DNA from 2 places in the Paenibacillus sp. KS1 genome. Region 2 is predicted to be linked to the other one. Evidence: riboswitches for the same ligand, from Rfam matches in the RefSeq annotation. Region 2 holds a riboswitch; the other holds the start of a gene.
What was found. Region 2 has a riboswitch for glycine ahead of gcvT (glycine cleavage system aminomethyltransferase GcvT). Riboswitches for the same ligand answer to the same signal wherever they lie in the genome.
Positions count from the first base shown of each region.

Region 1: linked by a shared signal. The riboswitch ahead of BBG47_RS16270 (alanine/glycine:cation symporter family protein) and the one ahead of gcvT (glycine cleavage system aminomethyltransferase GcvT) in region 2 are both predicted to bind glycine.

Region 1 is NZ_MAIS01000046.1:26,888-31,318, forward strand. It holds gene BBG47_RS16260 (DUF4179 domain-containing protein) at 1-389, opposite strand, end outside; gene BBG47_RS16265 (sigma-70 family RNA polymerase sigma factor) at 386-919, opposite strand; partial or broken gene BBG47_RS16270 (alanine/glycine:cation symporter family protein) at 1,081-2,426, opposite strand; glycine riboswitch at 2,569-2,675, opposite strand; gene BBG47_RS16275 (pyridoxal phosphate-dependent decarboxylase family protein) at 2,871-4,328, opposite strand.
Region 2 is NZ_MAIS01000015.1:39,494-43,924, forward strand. It holds gene murI (glutamate racemase) at 1-762, opposite strand, end outside; gene gcvH (glycine cleavage system protein GcvH) at 940-1,332, opposite strand; glycine riboswitch at 1,526-1,634, opposite strand; glycine riboswitch at 1,798-1,892, shown strand; glycine riboswitch at 1,896-2,019, shown strand; gene gcvT (glycine cleavage system aminomethyltransferase GcvT) at 2,121-3,248, shown strand; gene gcvPA (aminomethyl-transferring glycine dehydrogenase subunit GcvPA) at 3,245-4,431, shown strand, end outside.

The DNA.
Region 1 (4,431 bases), on a different contig from region 2:
GAAATCGTGAGCGTCACTCCCTTATGGGTTACGCGCTGATTGACTGAGGTGACCATCCCCTTTTCTCCAGCGGTTTGCAAGCCAAGATCCCCCACCAGTTTGAATACGCTATCCATGAACGGAATCTGCTTTAACGTCTGTGCGATCGCTGGAGAGGCAAGACCCGAGAAGATCATGACCATCCCGAGGCTCGCTACACCCGCTGTTGAAATCAACACTCTGCGCAGCCAGCGGTTCTTCCGACTTCTTCTCTTCCGTCCAGGAAGCATCTCGTCGATGATCTGGTATGTCCGATCCATTCGGTTGCGAACGGATTCTGGCAGCTCGCTAATATATGGTTCCCTAAGCTGTTCCAGTCGCTGATCGATAGGCAGTTGTATGTCTTTCATCCGTTCATCTTCCTTTCTTCAGTATCATCCAGCCATTCTGCGAGCGTGTGACGTGCCCGATGCAGCCGTGTCTTCACCGCGCCCACGGACATATCCATCATCTCGGCGATCTGATGCATAGGCAAATCCTGAAAATAAAACAAAATAACAATATTGCGAGATACTTCCTCAAGCCGATAGATCGCCTGACGCAAATCAAGATGATCACTGTATTCAGCCGTGGCAACACCAACTTCTGGGAGTTCAGCCAGCATGATGATGCGAGCCTGCTTCCGCAATATCATATTGCATTCATTGATCAATATCCGAAAGAGCCAAGTCTTAAAATAGGCATGATGATTTAGGTTTGTCAGTGCGCGATAAGCCTTGAGCACAGTCTCCTGCATCGCATCTGCACAATCCTCGTCCCTTCTGACGATCGACCTGGCCATGTTGAACATTTGGGCTTCATGCTGCTTGATGAGTCGAATAAATGCTTCTTTATTACCTTCCTTAGCCAATCTCACTTCTGTCTCTATATCGCTATGCAAGCCGTTTCTACTCCCTTCTTTACCCCATACACGCGAATCAAACTGTCAATTAGATGCATAAGATAGGCAAAAGGTTTCATTAAACGCAAAAAAACTGCCAAATGTTCACTTTCATGCATTTGGCAGTTTACTTAAGAACAGGAATCGCTTCCTGCTTCTATTTATTTTTCGGATTCCCTATGCTTCCAATATAGACGCGTCTCAGACACGACGACTCCAGACAAACCGAGCAGTGCAACTAAGTTCGGCAGCGCCATTAATCCATTTACAATATCAGCAAGCTTCCATATCATATCCAGCTTGATAAATGCCCCAAAGCCAATGATCGCAATGAACATAAGGCGGTACGGCAGAATCGATTTGACACCGAATAAATAAACCATGCACCGTTCGCCGTAATAGTTCCAGCCAAGAATCGTCGTGAATGCAAATAAAATCAAGCAAAACATAAGAATGAGGGAACCGTATGGCAGCGCAGCATCAAATGCTGCCTGTGTCATGGCCGCTCCTTCCATTGGGCCATTCCATACACCCGTTACAATCAATGTTAATCCTGTAAGCGAGCAGACGATGATCGTATCGATGAATGTTCCGGTCATTGATATGAGTCCTTGCTCAGCCGGCCATTTCACCTTCGCAGCCGCGGCCGCAATCGGTGCGCTTCCGAGACCTGATTCATTGGAGAATACACCTCTTGCAATCCCGTTGCGGATCGCCATCATAACCGTTGCTCCCAAGAAGCCGCCACCTGCTGCTGTTGCATTAAACGCGCCTTGGAAAATTAACGACAGTGCGTGCGGTATCTGATCCGCAAATGCAATAAGCACAACAAAGCTCGCGATAAAATAGATAATAGCCATGACAGGAACAATTGTCGTCGTCACATGCGATATACTCTGAATCCCGCCAATTGTAACAAGCGCGGTCACGATAGTCACGATTGCCGCAGTGACTACTGCAGGTACACCAAGGCTTGCTTCTGTAGAAGTGACGATCGCATTAATTTGCGGAAATGTACCAATTCCAAGCAAGGCAACCAGTACTCCGCTAATCGCAAAGAATACAGCAAGCGGCTTGAATTTCATGCCAAGTCCCTTCTCAATATAATACATAGGACCGCCTAGCACTTGTCCATTGTCATCAATGTTGCGATACTTGACAGCAAGCAATCCTTCCGCATATTTGGTGGCCATTCCGAAGAATGCAGCAACCCACATCCAGAATAATGCACCGGGTCCACCCACCTTAATTGCAGAGCAACCCCCACGATATTACCAGTTCCAATTGTCGCCGCCAGCGCAGTAGCCAATGCCCCGAAACTGGATACATCCCCTTCTCCCTCGTTCTTCGACTTGAATATTAACTTCAAGGCGAGCGGCAGGCGGAACAACTGTAGCGCTCCCAAGCGGATCGTTAATAAAATTCCCGTTCCTACTAATAAAATAAGAAGCGGTGCTCCCCATACCATGTTGTTCAATTTGTCTAACCATTGTTCCATCATTGTCAAATCAGTTCCCCTCTTTGTGAATAATAAAAAGAGTCAAATCGAATGATTTGACCCTGGGGACATGTGTGCAGAATAAATAACCTGACGTAAGTGACATACCTAAATAAGATCATCATACCAATGACTTACGATTTTTCTACGCTTCTGCATCCCTGTCCTTTTACCTGAGAGTTTTAACGAATCCACGAGAATCAAATTCGTCTTGCCCCTTCGGTGCCCCAATCATGGAGTCTCTCCAGAGTCCTGTCCATTTACGGTCCTGCTTATACGTATTCGAGCTCAAGGTTCGATATGTCTAAGCGCCTGAGAGCTTACCCCTTCGGCTAGACGATTCGTCTATCTCCCGCAAACTTCATCCAGTTATAAAGTTGTAGGTAACATTATAGTAGACACACTATCATTGTGCAATGATCCATTGCATTGTAATTTATCCCATACCATCTATCACACATGTGCTTGGTGACTGTAATATAGGGATCTGGCCTCATTTAATAAATGAATGAGTTCACTCACATTCTGCACATTCGTATCGTAATTGGTAAAGCATGCACGCAGCGTTGGTACACCATGAATGGTAAATACGGATAGCCACACTTTCCCTGTGCTCAATACGTGTTGATTCACAAATAGAGCGAAGTCCTGGTCGTTTCGTGTCCATGCTTCTTGATCAAGAAAGCAAATGACAGGCAGCACGGTATCATTGGCAACTGTCCAGCCAGATCGCATTAATTCTTCTCGGAATAGCTTGCCCATTTCAACTTGATGTCGCAAGACAGCCCGATATCCTTCCCAACCCGCTGTAGCCAGGGATAAATACAGCTTCAATCCTATAAATCTCCGTGACCATTGAATGGAATGCGTATATGGATCAATCGTGGGCAGCTCCTCACCCTCCTTCGGCATATAATCTGCCGTTATACGGAAGGTTTCATTCAATATACGTGAATGCCGTGTGAAGTACATGCCCGCCCCCATCGGAACGGACAGCCACTTATGAGCATCAAACGCGATTGAATCTGCTTGCTGGATACCATCCATATGGAAGGACAGCTCGGAATCCAATACGATTGCGCCGCCATAAGCAGCATCCACATGAAGCCACATCTGTTCATGCTCCGCTACTGCCGCGATTTCCATTAACGGATCAATTGCACCGGCTCCCGTCGTTCCCGCTGTAGCAATAATAAGAAATGGGGCAAAACCCTGCGCGCGGTCTATACGTATTTGTTCTAATAACGCTCCAATATCCATTTGCAAGGAATCGTTCGTACGAATGGAGCGAATTGAATTCGTTCCAAGCCCGCAGGAACGAGCCGCTTTCACCAATGAATGATGACTCTCTTCAGAAGCATACAGAATGGGTGGCTTCTCCCGAGCTGCTAATCCGTCTGTTGCATACTTTGGAAAATGATAAGATAGAGCCGTTAAGACTGCAGTCAAATTGGCTTCCGCTCCCCCAGTCGTGAAGGTTCCATCAGCAACATCACGCGAGTAACCAAATTGAGTGGCGAGCTCACGCAGTACATAATTCTCAATTTCTACGGCAAGCGGCGCATGACTCCATGCAGCAAGCTGGGGGTTAAACGCCGCTGTTATCGTGTCTGCCATAATCCCCATAAAGTTCGGGCGGGGATTGTATAAGCCATAATATCCTGGATGTGCTGTGTGCACTTGATATCGACGCAGTCCTTCTATAACATGCTGAACCGCAGTTTGAGGCTTGACAGGAGCAGCAAAGTCAATTTGCTCCGCATACTGCACAATCTCTGATGGGATTAATTCAGGGGCAACTGCTACCTCGTCGGTGTATGATAGATACTGACTGATCTTCTCTAACGTATATGAGCCTAGCATATACTGTTCCTCAGTTGATAGATCCAAGATCGGATTCTGTCTAAGCATACGGAATCCAGCAACTCCCTTCCACTGTTCAATTCAAGAAAGATGTTCCAATTGAATAATAGCTTACCGACCAAGACGACAATTGAACAGGTACAGTTTATCA
Region 2 (4,431 bases):
ATAGAGTGCAGTCTGTAACTTGTCTATGTATTGCTGCTCATGACTTGAACACATAAATTGAATTGAAGGGCGAACTGACGTATCCGATGACTGCTTAAGCTGGTTTTCCTGCATTACTTGTGCTAGACGCTGCACGGTGCCATGGCTGCCGTCTATAAGCTGGATATGAGCAGGGATGATGTCTCTCAATATGTGCTTGTAATAGGGATAATGTGTACATCCTAACACAATTGTTCCATACTGATTCAAATCCAATCCAGCAAGCTTATGCACGAAGTAGTCTCCTATCACTCCCTTATCAAAGTTTAACTGCTCGCAATATTCTACCAATTCCGGCAAGGGAATCGAATCCACAATATGTTCCTCGTCAATTCGACTGATTAATGTATGGTATTTGTTCTGACTTAAGGTTAAAGCTGTCGCGAATACAAGCACACGCTTGCCATTGTCGCGGTTCATTTCCACGGCAGGCTTGACTGCTGGCTCCATCCCGATGATCGGAATGTCGTACTTCCGTCTTAGTTCAGACGCTGCGATGCTTGTCGCTGTATTGCACGCAATAACAAGCGCCTTAACATTGTGCTGCATGATGTCTTCCACAGCTGAATCTACATGGCGCATTACTTCGGATTGAGATTTCGTCCCATAAGGGACATGCAGCGTATCTGCATAAAATAAATATTGTTCATGCGGCATATGCTTCATAGCCTCAGCCAACACGGTTATTCCACCGATTCCAGAATCAAAAAAAGCGATTGTCATTCCATTCACCTAGCATTCTTATTAGCATTGCAACATCTAGTTGTCGATGCTTATATTGTACTCCTTTTCGGCGGTGAATCCTATCGAAATTTGTCAGAAAGCAAATGAAAAAACCTGCTGCACCAGCATGATACCGGTACAGCAGGTTCTTAGATTCTCAACCTATTGTTCCTTCAACTATTCATCTATCAGCTTCGTGTACTGCTCTGCATTCAGCAAGTGCTTCACAGCTTCCTCAACGCTGCCTTCTACTTCAACTTCTGCAATCCATCCATCTTCGTAGGGGCTGCTGTTCACAAGCTCTGGCGACGCTTCCAATCCATCATTGACCTTCGTAATTGTTCCGGATACCGGACAGTACAACTCAGATACGGTCTTCACCGATTCAATTGATCCCATGCTGTCCCCTGCGGACAAGCTGGTTCCTACTGGCGGAAATTCGATGAATACGATGTCTCCCAGCTGGGATTGTGCATGATCTGTAATGCCAACCCGTACCGTATTGCCTTCTATGGCAACTACCCATTCATGCTCTTCACTATACAACAATCCATTCTTCACTTCACTCATGTCAACGCCCCATTTCATTCATAATGTCATTCATCAGGCCGTCTATCCAATCGAGATCGTAAAAATGGACAGGAAGCGGCCTTGTCGCCTTGTTCTCTGTCCTCGGTACCTGAGAGTTCCCGTTCCTCCACAGCCACAACTGCGGTTGAACTTACCCCTTTGGCGGCATAGAAAATGCACTCTCCAGAGCTGCGTCAGAATGGCGGTTATGGAACCTGAGAGATTCATTGCCAATCGGCGGCTGGCAACTTGCTCCTTCGGTGTTGACAATCGCAATTGTCAAACTCTCCCGACCTTCCTCGTTCGCGAATTACGATTAAACTGGGTAATTATAACACCATTAGATTATTGCAAGATATGCATGATTGTCAATATGACAAGCTATGAAATCAGTTGTGAAGAAAATATCAATTGACAAAGTGTGGAAAGCTCAACTAATGTAGAGATGACAGCTGAAAATGGCGAATGATGGTAAAGGGAGAGACTGCTGAGACATAGCAGCGCCGAAGGAGTAAGCCTGAATGGGTGAATCTCTCAGGCAAAAGGACTTTTACCGGACGCACCTCTGGAGAGCACTGCTATTCATGAAAACGAATACAGTCACCCAAGGGGAAAGTCGATGGTAGACACGGAAACAAACAATTTGTTTGCGACAATCGGCGACACTCTCAGGTACAAAGGACAGAGCGAGAGAATGAGAGGATGCGATGCATCCACTTTTCTTTCGGCTGTCCTTTTTATGTTCGTATACCGATAATTAGTCCAAATACGCGTATCGAGGTGAATTCATGAGTCAATTGAAGAGAACGCCAATATTTGATCAATACTCTGCTTATCCGGGTGCACGCTGCATTGACTTCGGCGGCTGGGAGCTCCCTGTTCAATTTATCGGCATTCAGCGAGAGCATGAAGCAGTTCGTACACATGCAGGTCTATTCGATGTCTCCCATATGGGTGAATTTATCGTAAGCGGCCCTGCCTCCCTGACATTTCTTCAACAGATGACAACAAATGATGTATCGCGGCTCGAGGATGGCAAAGCACAATATACGCTGATGTGCTACCCTGATGGAGGAGTTGTCGATGATATTCTCATTTATCAGATGAAGAGCGACCGTTACATGCTCGTTGTTAATGCCTCCAACATCGATAAAGACTACGCATGGCTGCAGAAACACCTGATTCATGGCGTTACCTTGACCAATGTATCGAATCGCACAGCATTGCTTGCCCTTCAAGGGCCGAATGCCCAAGCTATTCTTGCTGCGGTAACTGAAGCACCTATTGATTCGCTCGCACCATTCCATTTCCTATCAGATGCACAAGTCTGCGGCGTATCAACATTGCTGTCTCGCTCAGGCTATACCGGTGAAGATGGCTTCGAACTCTACTTGTCCGTAGAGGATGCAGCACACGTATGGAATGAACTGATTCGCGCGGGCGAACCGTTCGGCTTGCTCCCAGCAGGGCTTGGTGCTAGAGACACCTTGCGCTTCGAGGCACGTCTCCCCCTCTATGGACAAGAAATTACAGCCGATATCTCGCCGCTTGAGGCAGGACTAGCACGATTCGTCAAGCTGGATAAGGGCGACTTCATCGGCCGTGTAGCATTAACGAAGCAGAAGACCGATGGACCGGCACGAAAGCTGGTTGGCATTGAGATGATCGACAAAGGCATTCCTCGCTCCCATTATCCAGTGCTTGCAGATGGGCGCGTGATCGGAGAAGTTACAACAGGAACACAGTCGCCGACATTAAAGCGCAATCTAGGGCTGGCCTTGATTGAATCCGCATTCTCTGAATTGGATACAGAAATTCTTGTCGAAATTCGCGGCAAGCAGTTGAAAGCCCGCGTCGTCTCGACTCCATTTTATAAACGAATCCCGACCCCTGCCAAAGGAGCGAATCCATCATGAAGCATCGTTACATTCCAGTGACGGAACAAGATCAGGCTGACATGCTGCAGCAGATCGGCATCTCTTCCATTGACGAGCTATTCCGCGATATCCCAGCCTCCATTCGTTACAATGGAGTACTGCCAATGTCTGAACCATTAGATGAAGCAGCCATGATGAAGCATATGAAGGAATTGGCCTCCCGCAATGCTAACAGTGAGAGCCATACCAGCTTCCTTGGTGCTGGAATATACGATCATCATATCCCTGTAGTCATTCAGCATCTAGTCTCTAGATCAGAGTTCTATACAGCCTATACACCCTATCAACCTGAAATCAGTCAGGGTGAATTGCAAGCAATCTTTGAATTTCAATCCTATATATGCGAGTTGACTGGTATGGCTGTTGCCAATGCCAGCATGTATGATGGCGCTACTGCACTTGCAGAAGCTGGAGCACTGGCGGTTGGCGCAACGAAGCGCAAGCAGCTTGTCATCTCGAGCACTGTCCATCCAGAAGCGAGACAGATTGTTCGCACAATGGCTCGAGGACTTAATGTTGAAGTAGTCGAGATTGGATATCAAGACGGCGTGACTGACCTTGCTCAGCTGGAGCGTGCTGTCACGGACGAGACTGCTGCCGTACTGATTCAGTCCCCGAACTTCTTCGGATGCATTGAAGATGTGCGCGCCATTGAACCGATTGCACATGCAAATAAAGGCCTGCTCATCATGAGTACGAATCCACTGAGTCTTGCTATGTTGGAGAGCCCTGGCAAACTAGGTGTCGACGTATGTGTTGGAGATGCCCAGCCGCTTGGCATTGCAGCATCTTACGGCGGTCCTACATGCGGTTTCTTTGCCGTTGCAGAGCCCTATATGCGCCGCATCCCAGGCAGAATTGTCGGCTTGACCAAGGATCTGGATGGCAAGCGTGGATTTGTTCTTACACTCCAAGCGAGAGAACAGCATATTCGTCGCGAGAAGGCGACATCCAACATCTGCTCGAACCAAGCACTTCTTGCTCTTGCTGCTTCCGTCTATATGTCCGTCATGGGCAAGATGGGAATGCAAGAGGTATCGAAGCTCAATATACAGAAGTCTCATTATGCAGCTGCTTACATCAACAACAAGCCCAATCTTGGATTAGCGTTCCAAGCGCCTTATTTCAATGAATTCGTACTTCGTCTCCCGCAAGATACTGA